Regions from separate parts of the Methylobacter sp. S3L5C genome, predicted to be linked through region 2. Evidence: riboswitches for the same ligand, from Rfam matches in the RefSeq annotation. Region 2 holds a riboswitch; each other region holds the start of a gene.
What was found. A riboswitch is a leader RNA that binds a small molecule or an ion and turns the genes downstream of it on or off. The one in region 2 is predicted to bind cyclic di-GMP.
Positions count from the first base shown of each region.

Region 1: linked by a shared signal. The riboswitch ahead of KKZ03_RS14415 (VPLPA-CTERM sorting domain-containing protein) and the one ahead of KKZ03_RS07715 (hypothetical protein) in region 2 are both predicted to bind cyclic di-GMP.
Region 3: linked by a shared signal. The riboswitch ahead of KKZ03_RS03520 (DUF4347 domain-containing protein) and the one ahead of KKZ03_RS07715 (hypothetical protein) in region 2 are both predicted to bind cyclic di-GMP.
Region 4: linked by a shared signal. The riboswitch ahead of KKZ03_RS09525 (hypothetical protein) and the one ahead of KKZ03_RS07715 (hypothetical protein) in region 2 are both predicted to bind cyclic di-GMP.

Region 1 is NZ_CP076024.1:3,216,873-3,221,237, forward strand. Features, by position in the region: gene KKZ03_RS14400 (DUF3570 domain-containing protein) at 1-519, opposite strand, end outside; gene KKZ03_RS14405 (DUF4266 domain-containing protein) at 506-841, opposite strand; gene KKZ03_RS14410 (TlpA disulfide reductase family protein) at 859-1,350, opposite strand; gene KKZ03_RS14415 (VPLPA-CTERM sorting domain-containing protein) at 1,539-2,432, opposite strand; cyclic di-GMP riboswitch class I at 2,536-2,618, opposite strand; gene KKZ03_RS14420 (sulfotransferase) at 3,299-4,365, opposite strand, start outside.
Region 2 is NZ_CP076024.1:1,666,824-1,671,188, reverse strand. Features, by position in the region: gene KKZ03_RS07725 (efflux transporter outer membrane subunit) at 1-293, shown strand, start outside; gene KKZ03_RS07720 (glycine zipper family protein) at 885-1,274, shown strand; cyclic di-GMP riboswitch class I at 1,644-1,717, shown strand; gene KKZ03_RS07715 (hypothetical protein) at 1,749-2,081, shown strand; gene KKZ03_RS07710 (energy transducer TonB) at 3,021-3,830, shown strand; gene KKZ03_RS07705 (MotA/TolQ/ExbB proton channel family protein) at 3,841-4,365, shown strand, end outside.
Region 3 is NZ_CP076024.1:722,349-726,713, reverse strand. Features, by position in the region: gene KKZ03_RS03525 (hypothetical protein) at 49-312, opposite strand; cyclic di-GMP riboswitch class I at 1,162-1,244, shown strand; gene KKZ03_RS03520 (DUF4347 domain-containing protein) at 1,679-4,365, shown strand, end outside.
Region 4 is NZ_CP076024.1:2,111,215-2,115,579, forward strand. Features, by position in the region: gene KKZ03_RS09515 (NUDIX hydrolase) at 1-453, shown strand, start outside; gene KKZ03_RS09520 (hypothetical protein) at 556-1,365, opposite strand; gene KKZ03_RS09525 (hypothetical protein) at 1,448-2,368, opposite strand; cyclic di-GMP riboswitch class I at 2,477-2,559, opposite strand; gene KKZ03_RS09530 (sulfotransferase) at 3,138-4,365, shown strand, end outside.

The DNA of each region.
Region 1 (4,365 bases), 1.6 Mb from region 2:
CGCTGCTTGATCGTTGGTTTTTGTGGTTTCAAGCGCGGTTAGCTGAGTGTTACTATTGGTGGTAATTTCTGCCTGGGCTGCGGTATTGCCATCAGAAAATGACTGAAAACCGTTAAGACCCCCAAGTATGGTTAATCCTGCTGCCGTGACACCACCTGATGCGGCTGATATGACATCAACATAACTAAGTTCATTTGAGACTGTGCCATCCGCTTTTTGTTTGTATTTGGCCACATTGGTCATGCTTGCCGGCATGCTAAACGATGGCGTGGCACCACTGTAAGTATCGCGATCAAGACTAAAAGCCAATTCAAGCCGGTCGGTCAACGGAATAATCGCATCGGCATGGTAAATATCAACCTGCATACGGTTATCACTTTCCTGGTAATGGCCGTAACTGACATTGGATAGTATTTGTGCCGAAGGGATGGCGGCCGAGACAGTCAATCCGGGCAGACTGAGTGCCGCTGTCGTGAATGCCGCCAGTGCAGTTTTTTTGTCTGATTTAATTGCAGCCACAACCGCCTCCTGCACCGCTATGTCCACCTTGTGAGGCTTCTTTGCTGGTAAAAATATGATCACGAAAGCTGTTTAAATTGGGGTGGGGATTGATACCCATTTCCGGTTTGGCCAGATTACCCCGTTGCCAGGGCGCAACCGTGCTACAACCTTGGCAAACAAGCACGCTGCTACAGAGTAGGGCGATGACCAGTCGGTGAGTCCATTGATTTCTCGTGTAGTTCGATAAGTTACCGAATGTAACGAACACATTGAGTGTCGGTCGCATAGTCTTATCCAAGGTAAGACGTTGCTCACCAAGCCATTGTGTTAAAGCGTGCATGATGTAAATCCTTAAAGTTATTCAGCCAGTAGCGCCGAAACTTGTGCACTAATCATGTCTTTGTCCTCATCCCGAAAGCCGAGATGTATTTTTCTGATTTTGCCGGTTTTATCGACCAGATAAGTCGACGGCATGGCTTGAACATCAAACTTGGCAGGGCAGTCGCCTTTTGGATCAAAAGCCGTGACGTAATCAACGGCATTGCTAACAAGAAACTGTTTGGCTTCTTCGCTATTTTCATCGACATTGATGGCAATAATCTCAAAGCCGTTTTTGACGTGTTCGTTACGCAAACTGTTAAAAAACGGCATTGATTTTTTACAGGGTGGACACCAGGTCGCCCAAAAATCAATCAAAATCACTTTGCCTTTATAGGCATTAAGGTCAAGTTTTTCAGCATTGCCAGTAAGTGCGGCGGGACATTGAGGGGTAGGTTGACCTTCTTGTGCTGCGTTTGCCAGAGGGGCAGTAGCCAAAAATATCAGGGTTGATAAAAGCAATTTTTTCATGACGGTGGACGTTATTAGTTTTAAAAGACAAGCGCTTACATCACCTGTTTCTGTCGGTAAATAGCGGTATGTCGAAACGACAGAAAGGGTTGTACTAGGCGGCCGGGAAGGCATCATCTACAAACACAAAAACCCGATACATCAATTTGATGTGCCGGGTTTTTGTTTATATCAGCAGTTTTAAGATTTTATACCGCTAATTTGCGTCGACGCAGACCGACAAACCCGGCCAACGCGCTGCCAAATAACCAAACGGCACCCGGCAAAGGAACGGGCGAGGTGGTTTTAATATTTAACGCATAACCATCAACGCCGGTATTCCATTTTGAGAAATCAACGCCGCCCAAGTAAATGGAATAAATATGACCGGCTTCAGCGGCAAAGGTAAAGCCGTTAACCCCATCAACATTATCGCTATAGCCGATATTAGTCAGCCCTGTGGTTGCAAATGGATTATTGGCTGTATAAGGTTTTGCAATAACAGGATTATTCCAAGATCCGTGATGGCTATAGTTAGCAGTGCTAGTGTCCATGCCATCAAAAACGGTGACACCAAATTTGCTGAATGTACTGGGGAGTAAGTTACCCAGTGTTGTTAAATTTAAGGTAATGTTTTGAGCCACATTAGATGTTACTAAACCAATATCAGTTTGATGCTTCCAGCCTGTTGTTGGTGCTGAGTTATCGCGCCACGCACCGCCACCGGTGTCGATTTCCGCTGCTGTGCCATATTTTGCCAAGGAATCAGCCGCAGAAATGGTTGCAGCATCTCCAGAACCCGTTAATTGAACGGCCCAGTTTAAATGAGAAGAACCGGTGTAGCCAAGAGGCAAAGCACCAGCAGACGTTCCCAACCAAGGTACGATAGTCCCTTTGTTGCCCTGACTTTCAGGGCCGGTTGCAGTGCCGGGTGAGGTGGTACCGTTGTCAAATGTGCGTGTCCAGCCATCAGTAGCTGTAGAAACTGTTGTTGTAAAGGTGTTGTACATTGTGGTTGACGCGAATGTGGTAGACGCGCTCATGGAAAGTGCTGTGCCGGCAATGGCCACTGTGATGGCTTTAGCTAATTTGGTTTTTATCATGGTGATCGTTGTCGCTTATTTTAAAAGTTAACCTGTCCAGCATCTTGCCAAGGATTTATTGTCATTAACAAAATACTGGGGCCCTCTTTCGCTAATTGACGAAAGAGGCAGCCCGGCTATCTTAAGTAAAACCCAAGATCCGTGGCTTTCCGAGCCCGCTTCACAACGGGGGTGGCAAAGTAATAAAGCTTTGCATAATATTTATGCAGCACTTTCTTTTTGAGAACAAAACCGCTGCGATAGTGTTGCCGGTTTATTCTATTATTTTTAGTTAGCATATTTTATGCCATTTCTTAAAAAAATAAAAAAATCATTTACTTACAACAGGTTACTTGATAGCGTTATTGCGGTTGTAGTAAAAGCCGGTGCGAAGCAGGAGGCACAATTAATTAAACTATGTTATTTGACATAAAAAAAATGAAAAGTAGGTGATATCCCGCTTTTTAATAAAACGAGTTATTTTTAGTGGCGGGTAAAAGTCAGGGTAACAGGGAAGGGCGGCAAATAGCTTCGATGGAGTAAAGCCGAATCGAGGCATCAAGTTTGAATTAGCCTCGATTTTACTAAGTTATATCGAGTCTATTTAACGGGTATTATATTAACGATTGTATTAGGTAATTTTTATGCGACTACAAACCGATGGTGCAGGTAGCTTTTCTCTTTGACAAGTAGCCTTTTATCTTCCGCTGAAGTTTACTTTGGCGGTTTTTTATGTCTGGTAGTTCATTGTTTTAGAGTCAAACGTGACGCGGTTTGTTGCCCCGTCACTCAGGTTTTAAAAGTTATTGAAATTTTGAAACGGTTTAGCTTTAGATTGTAAGCACGGGTCGGTATCTTGCTTTTTTACAAGCAGTAGCAAGTGAACATTAATCGTCGTAGCCATAAAAGCTGATAATCGGTTGTAACCAAGCCGAGATTTTTGCATATTCGGTTTCATAATGCCGCCAACGACCAACCGACGACGAATAAAGCGGTTGTGCAACCTGATTAAAGCTGGGGCTGGAAATGTATTTACCGGCTGCTTGTTTATGAAAATCTACAACGGCTGGGTCCCAATTTACATCCAAAAAGTCAAAAACCTTACGAAACGCCGGTTCAAATTGGAATACGGCATCTTCATAACGAAATTCGATAAAATCCATCGTCAATTGCGGTTTTATAGTCATCCACCAATCCATAACCTGCGCATAAAACTGTGCAGTATCTTGCCAGCTTAGTAAATGTACGGTTGACGGTGTGGGTATCATGGTCTGCATAAAGCAACTCAGGCAGACATCACGAGGATCACGCAGCAGAAAAACCAGTTTGGCATCAGGAAAAAGACAGTTAATCAATCCTAAATCAATAGTGTTCATGGTAGTTTTATCAAGTAACAAGCGGCTACCAATCTTGTCGCCGTATAAGGCATGCGCCCTGTTCCAGTAAAATTTCCGCAAGTGCAACACGCCTGCCAAATCAAGTTTCCTCAGTTGATCTGGTACGTTGCCCTGATTATGGGAAAGCCGGTTTAATTCTTGAACCACAGTAACTATTAAATCAGTTTCGTCCGCGACAAAAATATCAGGGTTAGCGCCCAATACTTCCTGGGTTAACGTGGTGCCGGTACGCATAAAACCCAGCAAGAAAACTGGCGCAGGTTGATCGGCTGGAAACAGGGTGTTTGACCAGCGCCCCAGTAATTCACGGTTAAATTCGGCTTTATTGGTTTTCAGCATTTGTGGTACCAACTTCGCATCCTGGCGTAATACTTCAGGCAGGCGTTTGGAAACGTTAGCTGATAGATGCAAATGAGCAAAAACCTGGTCATACTCGCCCAGTTTATCGAGGAAGCGAGCCAGTTCTTTATGTGCCCTGAATTGTTCTTCAGAGGTTAGTAAAGGATTTTGGAGTACTTTTTCCAGTCGGTTTTTAGCGTCTGCCGTCCGTCCATCTG
Region 2 (4,365 bases):
AAGAAGAAGCGCAAGTTCAGGACAAAGCCGTAACGGCGGCTCGCGAAGCATTGGCGATGATATCCAATCAATATCAGGCCGGTATGGTCAGTTATTTGAATGTAATGACCGCTCAGGCGGTGGCGCTAAATAACCAGCAAACGGCGATACAACTCTTGGGTAATCGACTGGGAACCTCGGTTCAACTGGTTAAAGCCTTGGGCGGAGGCTGGAATGTCGCCATGTTGCCGACACCTGACGAAGCCGGTGGCGAAGTGAAGTGGACAGATTTTTTACCATATCCGGTTAACTGAGCAGTTTGACTGATAGTAGTAGTCAGGTAGCAGACCAATAGCGATCATTAATCGGTAAAACCGTCACAATGCAAAATGAGACTGTTTCATTTACCTTGTTAAATTTATGGCTATCTTTATCTAATCTTAATCAAACCTACAGGCTTCCTCTCATGTTGATTATGTAAGCTGTACGCAGTCGTAAACTTGCCCGTAAAGCCGGCTTTAAACCCAACAATATAAGCAGCAGTAACTTAGCGGTGATTGGAAATGGATAATGAACTTTTAATAAATCAAGCCCAACATCTTTTTGTGCTGTTGAATACCAGACAAAAGGAATCCGACCTGGAAAACAGGATGGGGTTTGATCGTCTGTACCCTATCGTAAGACGTGCTTTCCGTCGTTATCATCGTCGACTAAGACACTTAAACAGATAAGACCTGCTTCCTATATTTGCTATTTTCTGCGACTGCTATTTCAGTCCATCCTGACAGTAGGCCCTATAAATATTAATAAATCAGCAATTATTAGCAGAAAAATCTGGACGTTCATTTTATAAAGACCGGAAAATTTTGCATGCTGTTTGACCTATATCCTTTTTTGGAGAAAACATGAAAAAATATAATTTACCCATAATATTAATGGTTTCCGCATTAGCTACCGGATGTGCGTCTATGAGTGGGTGGCGTCCAATTCTTGATCCCCGCCTGGATGAACATCCGGAAACCGTTCAGCGCGACATGGCAGAGTGTAAGACACTGGCAGATCAAGCATCAGATATCACCAAAGAAGTCGCTATGGGTGCAGGTGTTGGTGCTGTTACTGGTGCCGCAGGTGGTGCAGCTGTTGGCGCTATAGCCGGCAGTGCGGCAACAGGTGCCGCAGGTGGTGCTATTTTGGCTATTCCCGTTGGCTTGTGGAAAGGCTATGAAGCCAACGAGGACTTTAAACGAGCATTCAGAACCTGTATGCGTCAGCGCAACCATACACTGGTCAACTAAAGGCAACCTTGAAAAATCATTATTTTTGGCCAATTGACAGTTCCTGAAAAAACCGAAATTTCTGCTGCAGATTGTCTTAATATTTATTGTCAGCAGCTATTAACCTGACTGATACCACTCAATAGCGTCATCAAAATATCTTATCAATCACGAACGATGCGCGTCGTAACTCAGCACAGCCCATGACTTTAGTGTCTGTAGAGTGCTTGTTACCATTCAAAACCCGACTCACTATTTTTAGAAGTTATTCTTTATTTATTTACGGTTTTGAAATAGCAACAATTTTAAGCATTTATAAGCAGGCGAGCTTGCCTGCTTATAGAAATTGCAAGATTGTGTTACACTTTTATCCAAGTGTGCATGATTGACGAATAAAAAAGCCAAACTTATTACAAGATAAGGACGGACAGCCACGGCGCTTATAAGCCAGCCGGGTTACATTAAATTTAATAAAAATTTTCTATAGGTAACAATATGCAACCTAAAAAAACACGCTTAGCACTAGCCTTAATTATTGGCACCGTAGCAACTGGCACAGCCCATGCGTCTTTAACGTCCAGTGACCCTTTGACGGTTTATGACTCAGTGCAAGACATTAACTGGTCCCAAGACACTAGTGCTGGTTACCTAAACCCTTCCATTAAGTCTAAGAATCTGTATTTATGGGCTGTTCGTCCGGGCAATGTTGCCATCGTTTCGGTACCTGCTACAATGCCATTACCCGGTGCAGTCTGGCTATTATTGAGCGGCATGCTCGGAATAATGGGCTTAAATCGTCGTAAAAATATCGGGTTATTCGGCAATTGACTGATTCTCAATCGAAAATAATTTCTTAATAGTAGCCAAGCTTCTGCTTGAAAATTAGTCAGAGTAAAACGATTTTACCGATAACATCCCTTATAAGGGATGTTATCGGCTCCTATTTATTGATTACAAGCCCAGAAAAGCAATAAATTCGTGCCTTTTTTCGTACTTTCGTGGACATTGGATTTTGCTTGTTAGCCTTACTTCTCCAATATGACACGTTGTATCGCACTCCATTTAGGATAAGACTAGCTTTTTTCCCCACCAATACAGGCAATATTTGCGGCCTTCTTAAATTCCACCTTAAGCCAGTCGATGCTGACCATAAAAAACTTCTCTCGGTAGGGTGGACAACGATTTTTTGCCTACTGCTTTTGACCGATGACTTAGTTAACCAGATGAAATATAAGAAGATTGCAAACCCAAGCCCCGCTTAATAATAAAAACTCTGCATTTATTTCGTGTCTTTCGTGCTTTTCGTGGACAATAAATAAAGAGGGCATGATTTTCTGCAAAACCCCCGTCTTACCCAAGATTTAATTCCAACATTGCTTTCCTGTTCACCCTATCACCTGAAAATTAGCCAGGCCTGACTCCATAAACTGTTGCTCAGGAAACACCTGAGTAACAAAAGGTTATTCAAACTGATGATCAACAAACAGTCGTTAATTGAGTAATCATTGCCATCAAGTCGAATTTCTATCCTAAAAACCTGCTTCACAAAACTCGTCATAACGCTATAAAACCATTAAATACAGATGGTTATAGTCATTTTCTATAACATTCCCTCCTAATATTTATGATTTTAAGAAAATATGGCACGGTACCTGCTTTATCTAAATCAACAGTATTAATTAAAGCCGGCCAGCACTTGGATTATCAAGCTGATTTGTCATTGAACAGCTAAGGTCCGGTGACTTTTTAAACAACGGGAGATATCGCATGAGTAGTCAATTAAAAGTTTTTAATAGAGTTGATCCATCTACATTTATACCGGAAAAGAAAAAGGGTAATGTCATTTCCATTAATGTGGGTGCCAGTCGACTGATAAAAAGATTCTCCGGTTCATCGGTCCCTGTAGTGTTGAGCGATTTTAAACATAATTCAGAAGTTCGCGACAACAAAGCCATCGATTATCTGCTTATCGGCATCTTGTCGATAGTCATACACTCCTTTGTCGTCGATCACTTCAAGCAAATACCTGTCGAAGAAGAGTTGGTCGAACCGGTTAAGCCGCCATCTAAGGTGCAAATTTCATTTGTTCGTCCCCAGCCACCCAAGCCGGTCGTTCAGCCACCGCCACCGCCGCCACCCAAAGTGGTGGCGCTTAAAAAACCGCCCAAACCCAAGATAAAACCCAAAGCGGCACCACCGGTTATCGAGCAGCCACCTGCTCCATCAACCAGTACGGTCACTGATGCAGCTGCTCCGCTAGTTCCTGCTCCTCCCGCACCGGTAGTGGAAAAAGTAACCCAACCACGTGCAGGCGCCGGTTATCTGAATAATCCACCGCCGGTTTATCCTGAAATAGCCATGGATCGTGGCTGGGAAGGCAAAGTGCTGATGAAAGTACATGTTCTGGCCAGTGGCAAGCCTGACACTGTTTCTGTACTTAAATCCAGCGGCAAAGATGTCTTGGATGATGAAGCGGTTAGAACCGTTAAAAAATGGTCATTTGTTCCGGCTATGCGAGGAACCACGCCAATCGATGGCTTGGTAACCGTTCCAATTTCTTTTAATTTACAAGGTTGAGGTTTTAATCATGACAGAAACAACATCTGCTGCAGCGGAAATTCCACAAGCAGCCACTCAAACACCCCTTTCAGGCTCACCAATTTCAGGCACTGATATTGCCGGCGCGGCTAATAGAGCGGCAACAACCGTTGCGGATGCTTCACCTGCAGCTACAAATCTGGCGACTTCGGCAGCGGATATAGCACCTGCGGCTCCTGAAATCACCTCGGCGCTAATTGTAGATGCCACTTTATGGATTTTAATCGCGTTTTCTGCCGTAACATGGGCTTTGATAATGATTAAGGGTATACAGCATCTGCGGATTTCGCATCACAATCGGGCTTTTAGCAAGAAGTTTTGGGGAGCCGAGGATTTTCAGGCCGCTTCTGCAATACAAGGTAATAACGGCCCGGCTGCCAGAGTCGCTGAAGCGGGGTTCGCCACGTTACTGGAAGCCGATGGCGGGACAACGACCCATGATCTGGAGCATACCGGCGATCGTCAGGAACTGCTGGATCGACGTTTACGCCAACAAATGCAAAAAGAACGCAGT
Region 3 (4,365 bases), 940 kb from region 2:
CTTGTTATGGAGTCTATACCTTATTATTGGTTGCATGGCTTGGATTATTCAACCTGAAGAGCGACAAGCATAAAGCCTGTCGTGAATCCATTGTTCGGTGACAACTATTTTGACCGGAACAAAGACACTGTTTTTCTTGGCTATTTTCTGTCTTTTCTCAAGGCCTTTGGTATATTTTTTATCTAATGGATGAATCAGTGTTGGATTTTGTATTTTTGAAATTTCTTCACAAACGCGCATTAAATTATAAGTAATAGTCGTGATGTCGCCATTAAATTGAGCCTTACAACTATGATTGAAATTATGTGGCACTTATGTCTATTGACGAAAACACCCTGATTTATCTGGGTTCGTCCCAGTCAAGTTAAAAAAACTTGAACATTGAGTATGATGCATCGGTGGGCAGCGTTTTTACGTTCTCAGTCGCAAATCCGTCTTAAGCCGCTATCGGTTTCAAATTGATCGAGCAACGTGCGTGTCGTCGGCATGTTATAAATCGTTTTTTCCACAAATACCCTGGCGATGACCATGCGGTTTTGAGGTGGGCGACGTGAAAAGCCATGGTTGGGGCAGATGAATTCTTCGATGTGCACTATTTCTAATGTGGTGGCTAATTTTTGTTGTTTCTCTGTTAGTGAACCCAACTCTTCTTGCAGCCATTGAAATAAAGAGCCTTGTATCTTAAGTCATATTTGTGATGAGCTGTCTCGTAACTTGCTCATGCCCTTAATAAAGTTGGATTTTATAAAATTTTATTTTATCATTTTTTGGCAGGTTGTTTCTTTTTTTGCCGTTCTGGCTACTAATTCCCTTCGGTTTAATGGGTGTTGCAAGTTCCTCAAAATGAATACGGCACAGACTATCCCAAAACAGTACTAAAGCTTATTTATAAGTCTACTCCAGAGGGTAAATTGCGTCATATCACCTACTTTTCATTTTTTTATGTCAAATAACACAGTTTAATTAATTGTGCCTCCAGTTTCGCATCGTTTTTTATTGCAATCCTAATAGTAATATTAAGCAACTCGTTGTAAGAAAAGGATTTTTATTGTTTTTTTAAGATTTGGCATAAAATCTGCTAAATAACAATAAGCCAGTAACAGCTATTGCCGCTGGTTTGCTCTCAGAAAAGAAAGTACTGCATAAATATCATGCAAAACTTTATCACTTTGCCACCCCCGTTGTGAATCGGGCTCGGAAAGCCACGGATCTTGGGTTTTACTTAAGATGGCCGGGCTGCCTTTTCGTCATTTAACGAAAGAGGGCCTCAGCATTTAGTTGATGACAATAAATCCTTAGTAAGACGCTGAGATTGTTTTCTTTTATTAAAGCGTTGGCCTCATTTTTCTTATCTCGAACTCAGGATATATCAAATGCAGTTTTAAATTAAAAAAAGACCTTTATTACACACAAAAAAGCTATTCAGCATGAGTCAAATAATTTCACTATTCCATAATCACAGCTAAAGCAGAGATTACCTGAGCGGGTCGCTGATAGTCGATTTAAGGACGAGATTATCGAGCTTAAGCCAGCACACCATAATAGCCGATCTATGTGTCGTTTTGTTTACGGTACATGAATTAAAAATGTATATAAAAGACCTGGCGAGTTGCCAGTCGCTTCAATAGTACTAAAAAACATAACTCTTTTAATCTACACAGCAAATTAGGTATTCACCATGAATCAAGTCATTACTCCAGTCAAAAAATTGTTAGTCATCGACAGCCAAGTTGGCAACTGGCAAAGCTTGGCCGCCGATGTTGGCACCGATACGGCTGTGTTAATTCTTGATTCGGGTTCTGATGGACTCGCCCAAATCAGTGCTTACCTGACGACGTTAGCCGCAAACACACAAAATTTTGTTCCGTTGCAAAGCCTGCAAATTATTTCCCACGGCAGTGCGGGCAGTATCAGTTTGGGTTCAACTACCCTAACTACTGACAATTTACAGCAATACACCAGCCAACTGGAAACGATAGGTAGTGCCTTAAACGCCACCGGTGATATTTTGCTGTATGGCTGTAATGTCGCAGCAGACCCCGTTGGGTTGGATTTTATCAATCAATTTGCGGCCTTAACCAGTGCCGATGTGGCGGCGTCAACTGACTTAACCGGCGCAACGGCCTTGGGCGGTAATTGGGTATTGGAAGCGGCTACCGGAACTATTGAGGCAATAGCCTTGCAACCGGTTTATAACGGAATATTAGCAGGTGCGGCTGTTATAAACTTTAATAAAGGTGAAGTGGATAATCCACAAGTTGCAAGTACAGCGGGCAACCTGGGCATGACCCAGTCCGCCTATGCAGGTTTTGCTAATGTTGCTCCTCAATCCGGTGGTCTTACTGCTGGCACAAATGCCGCTGGCGCTTATTACGAAGATGGCTTGGTGGTGGGTATTGTCCAGGATACTTCCAACAACATCGCCCATGTTCACCGTGGTGGAACGGTTAATGACAGAAACGTGATGTATCATTCCGACTCTAGTGGACTTTATATCAGGGCTTTGGACAGTAGCGCCTTTAGCCTGACATCACTTAATTTTGATGCGGTGGCTAGTGATGAAAATCCGTATGCTACTGGCACTTACATAAGCCAAAGTTCAGGTGAGTCAGTAACCAGCGTGGCCGGTGCCAATGATTATTGGGAAATTTTGGGTTATGCCTCGGCATTAAATCCAACCCTGGATACTGATGCCAATAGTGGTGCCTGGATTGCCCGTCAAACATTGACTAACGGTTTTAACGGTCTGGTGACACTCAGTAGCGCTTTTGAAAATATTGGCGCTTTCTGGATTCATTATGCCGGCTATCAGCAAACACCTGTAGACGGTATGCAGTTTGCCATGTCGTTGGATAATATAAATATTGCTCCTGTTAATACTGCTCCGGTAGCCGTCGATGACAGCCTCACTGCGACTGAAGACACGTTGATTATCTATACGGCAGCACAATTGCTGGGTAATGATACTGATGTTGAAGGCGCAGCCTTAACCATCGCCAGTGTCACCTCCGGCAACAACGGCACAGCGGTATTAAATGCCGACGGCACAGTCAGTTTTACCCCGTCTGCCAACTTCAGCGGTGTGGCTGACTTTAGCTATGTAGCCAGCGATAGCGCGTTGCTATCCACTAGTGCGACAGTAACTGTGACTGTCGTGGCTGTTAATGACTTGCCTACCGGCACCGTCACTATCTCCGGTACGCCGACTCAAGGCCAAATACTGACAGCAGACATCAGTACCTTGGTCGATGCCGATGGTTTGAATCCAGCAACTATTACTTACCAATGGTTTGCTGATACAGTAGCCATTAGCGGCGCAATAGCCGCTACGTGGACGTTAACTCAAGAGCAAGTGGGCAAAGAAATTACCGTTAAAGCCAGCTATACTGACCAACTACTTACCGCTGAACAAGTAACGAGTGTTGCCACCACTATGGTAGCCAATGTCAATGACCTGCCTACCGGCACCGTCACTATCTCCGGCTTGATTGAGCAAAACCAAATATTGACAGTCGCCAATACCTTGGTGGATTTGGATGGTATGGGTACTGCCCCGATTACTTACCAATGGTTGGCAGGTGGTATAGCTATTGAAGGTGCAACAGGCGAGACGTTTACCTTAACTCAAGCGCAAGTGAACAAAGTCATCACCGTTCAGGCCAGCTATACCGACGGCCTGAATAAACTTGAACAGGTATTGAGCTCTGCCACCACTGCCGTAGCCAATGTTAATGATTTGCCTACCGGCACCGTCACTATCTCCGGTACGCCGACTCAAGGCGAAGTGCTGACAGCCGCTAATACCTTGGCGGATTTGGATGGTATGGGTACAGTCCCGATTACTTACCAATGGTTGGCAGGTGGCCTAGCTATTGAAGGTGCAACAGGCGAGGCGTTTACCTTAACTCAAGCGCAAGTGAACAAAGTTATCACCGTTCAGGCCAGCTATACCGACGGCCTGAATAAACTTGAACAGGTATTGAGCTCTGCCACCACTGCCGTAGCCAATGTTAATGACCTGCCTACCGGCACCGTCACTATCTCCGGCTTGATTGAGCAAAACCAAATATTGACAGTCGCCAATACCTTGGTGGATTTGGATGGTATGGGTACTGCCCCGATTACTTACCAATGGTTGGCAGGTGGTATAGCTATTGAAGGTGCAACAGGCGAAACGTTTACCTTAACTCAAGCGCAAGTGAACAAAGTCATCACCGTTCAGGCCAGCTATACCGACGGCCTGAATAAACTTGAACAGGTATTGAGCTCTGCCACCACTACCGTAGCCGATGTTAATGACTTGCCTACCGGCACCGTCACTATCTCCGGTACGCCGACTCAAGGCCAAATACTGACAGCAGACAT
Region 4 (4,365 bases), 440 kb from region 2:
GCGGATGTCATTATTGAGCTGACCGATTACCCCGGCCGTCCTATTGTATTAATTGAACGTGCCAATCCACCTTACGGCTGGGCAATTCCTGGTGGGTTTGTTGATCTGGGTGAAATTATCGAACTGGCTGGTGTGCGCGAAGCACAGGAAGAAGTCGGGTTGGATGTCACTCTGCTTGCCTTGCTGGGAATTTATTCTGATCCAGCCCGCGATTCGCGTGGGCATACGGTGACCGCGGTTTATGTTGCTGAGGCAGCGGGAACACCGGTAGCCGCTGATGATGCCAAAAATTGTCGTCTGTTTTTGCTTAATGAGCTGCCTGAGTCTTTGGCGTTCGATCATGCTCAAGTACTTGCTGACTATAAAAAATACCGGGAAACCGGTCAGGTAGCAGCGCTACGCGAAAACCCGTTTCGGGATTCAAATAGCGTAAACAAGCCGGTTATGCATTGATAAAAAAAGTTTATATCCGTTGATACTTTTTGAGTTTAGTGTCCAAACGGAACCGGGGCAACTTCGGCTCCGTTTGGATAAGAGCTTAAATTCAGAACGAATTTAAACAGCCATTTTACGTCTTTGCAGACCCAAATAACCCATCAAAGCGCTACCAAATAACCAGGCGGCGGCAGGTAAAGGTACTGGAGCAACAGTCGATGAAGCGGTAAAGGTGTATTGACGTGATCCTGGTGTTGTAGTGATACAGCTTGCACTGTCATCAGGACAAACACCACCCAAACCAATAAGATAATAACCGGCTTTTAATCCATAAAGGTCAAGCGTTGCGTTGCTTCCTGCACTTGCTGCGCCACCCGTCAGATAGGGCGAACTGGTATTCCAGGCTCCACCGTTGGCAACCACATCGCCATCGCCATTAGTAAAGCTTAAGCCATTTTGCGCATAACCTACCCAACCATTATGTCCACTAACTACATTGCCAATAAGATCATTGGTAGTGATGCCATTATCGCCAGGTCCGCGAACCTGATTGTATTCATGAAAGCCCCCGCCTTCGACAGTCGCAGCAGTGCCACTTGTCCAAAGCGTGAAGCCGCCAGTGTTTAACGGTTGAGATGTACCGCGACCTGCCAGTTTAAATTCGACATTAAAAGTAGTTCCTGCGGTGATGTCGGCAGCAGAGCCCACTTGCAGTTTAAACCAGTCAGCAGTATGAACCCAGCCAAAGTTGACTTCTGCACCATAATCTGACCAGGATTTGAAAGGTGTTGCATCGTCTCTGCTAATGGTAGTTCCTGTAAAAGTTCCTAATGATGTCGCGCTAAAGGCATTAGCTTGTAATGAGACAGCCGAGAGTGTTGCCAGGCCAAGAATGCCAATAATCGCTTTATTAAGTTGTTTTTTGTTCACGGTTGTATCCTTCTGATGGTTATTAATAGTTACTGCCGCATCGACTGCCATTTCTGGAAACAATAGGCACTTCAATTTTAATTTAAGCAGCAATAGCCGTTTTACGACGGCCATAACCAACCAAACCAATTAATGCACTACCAAACAACCATACAGCACCAGGAACCGGAACTGCTGATGCGGTTACTATGTTACCGTAACGGGCAGTAAGGGACGCTTCCAAAGCCATTCTGTATTGACCGCCTTCAGCGCTTTGATCGCCAACCACGATGGTGTATTCGCCTTCAGTACCTGGAGCATTACGTGTCAGTCCTGACAGCGCAAGACTAAGACCAATATCTTGACCAATAGAGCTTGCAGTTACAGTGCCTAACAAGTTCATACCCAGCAGACCGGGGCCTTGTGCCCAACCTTGGTACAATGAAAATGCCAATTGGCCGATACCGGTAAACAATGGGTCGTCACCAACCGTAATGTTTAAATAATTAACAGTCGGCATTAAATTGCCTTCCGGATTGCCTGTACCGCTGCTGACATGCATATTACCGAAAGACAAACCGGTATTGGTGTCGGATACGCCGGCGGCCCAAGAATTAGCACCCGTTGAAATTGATGTTAGAGCAAGATCTGTAGGGTTAGCGGCGTTATTGTTGTATTTATAAGTCTGACCTAGCAACGAATCACCTACCACTGGAGTCGCGCCGCCAAAAGTGCCGCCGAGATTAGCGGTAGTAACGCCACCAGGATTGGTAGTGGCGTTATAAGCAGTACCATAAACACCGGTTTGAATTACACGCTTATTGCTTATGCTGTGGATACCTAAATAACCGATTGAAGAGACAGTCGCATCATTAGGTAACCAAGGCGTAATTGCCCCATTTGTCCAAACGGGGTTGGCACCGGTACCGCCCGCATTAAGAGAGGCATGAGCCTGTACCGCTGGAGATGCAATCAGAGTGCCTAAAATGGTTAGAGAGGCCGTCAATAAGTTTATTTGTTTCATTTGATATCCTTTTTACTGTTTATATTAAATTGATTAATTGATAACAGTAATGTTCTCAGCGTTACCTTAAAGATTAAGGAAAACACCAAGATCCTCCCCATTACTTTAGGAGGCGGCCCGGCCTTCTTAAATTTGTATTAAGAACCGTGACTTTCCGGCCCCGCCTCGCGACGGGTGTGGCTGGTTGCTAGACGTATTGCCAAAATATCAACAGCGTTTTTATCTAGTTGTTACTTAATTTAGCAATGCCTGTGCCATTATCTATAAATTGGTAGTATATTTTTCTATGGAGTCTGTAATAGATTGATTAAAAGCAAGTATATGTTTTTTGTTTTTTATGGAAAGGTATATTCAGGGGAGTTATTATTTTTAGGAGAAATTCTCACCCGGATAAGCAATTTTTAACCAACATATTGAATGTAATACTATTATCAGACCAAAGCACCGGGTTTATAGGCAGGATTACTGTAATGGTCTATAAAATAACTGTGTTATATAACGCATTTGTAATGCGTTATATAACACAGTTTAATCAAAATTTTCTGATAGGGCTTGATTAAATATTAATATACTCAATGGGTTATGAGGAAAATGTGGTTAGGCTTCTGATTGCGGATCAAGGATGTTAATGTTAAGGTAATGATTAGAATGTCGATTTTCGCTGGAAAAAGAAAGAGTTGTTAATCGATATCCAATGGTAAACCTGATGTTTTTGGTACCTCCATTTTTACATCAGCTCGATTTTTTTTAAGTTAATTGCCACTTATCCATGATAAAAACCTCCATTGCCAAATTTGCTCAACCGATAACAGGTATTGATAGTCCCAAAAATTTCCGGGTGGGACGTAATGATCCTTGCCCTTGTGGCAGCGGAAAAAAGTTTAAGGCTTGTTGTGTTCAGGTTGGCGATATCGTTAAACAAACAAAATCTTCCGATATTGCCGGATGGTTACAAAATGCCCGGTTAGCAATCTCGCGTGGTGACTTTGACACTGCCGAGTGCTGGTTTCGGCAAGTACTTGTGATCAAGCCCAAGCATGCCGAAGCGTTGGCCGGTGTTGGACAAAAACTTTGCTGGCAGCGCAAGCATCGGGAAGGTTTAACGTATCTTCGGCAAGCGGCGGCACAAGTAGAAAAGGAATCTGTGAAAAGTCGTGATATTGCCCAGTTACTGGAATTGTCAGGACAACTGCAACACTGGGGCGATCTGGAGGCAGCACTTAAACTGGCGCAACTGGCGGTACGTCTGATGCCCCAATCTCCTGTTGCGCAAAATACGCTGGCAATGTGTTTGAGTCGTATCAATCGTGTTGATGAAGCATTGCTGGCTTCGCATAAGGCTTGTCAATTATTGCCGAATGATCCGGGATGTAATACGTTGTTGGCTATTTTGGATGCCCGGCAAGGGCAGTTGGATGCGGCTAGTGCAAGGCTGATGAGGATTACCGAAGCTCCTCACCAGCCACCGCTGATTGCGCGTGCCTATTTGGAACTGGCCACGGTCTTGGATAAACAACAGCAATACGACGCTGCATTTACGGCGCTGAATCAAGCTGCCGTCTTGCATCAAGCTTTGCCGGAAGTTAGTAAAGTAAACAAAGAGGCTATTTTTGATAGTATTGCCAAAAACAAGGCGGGGTTTGATAAGGCGTTATTGACGCGTTGGTCACTGGAAGACTTACAGGTAGATGCCTTGCCGGTACCGTCATTTTTGTTTGGTTTTTTACGTTCAGGTACCACTCTCACCGAGCAAATATTGGCTGCGCATCCGGCGGTGTTTACCTCGGACGAAAATGAATTAATTTTTGAGTTAACCCAAGAGTTGGCAAAGCTCACCGGCGTGGTCAATGATATACCGCAAGCCCTGCATGCTTGTGGTGTTAACGAGATTCGGCATTTGCGCCGATTATACTGGCAACGTGTTGAAGAAGAATATGGTAGTGTTGCACCATGCAAACGGTTTATCGATAAAGTGGCTCTTAATAGTATTGATGCCG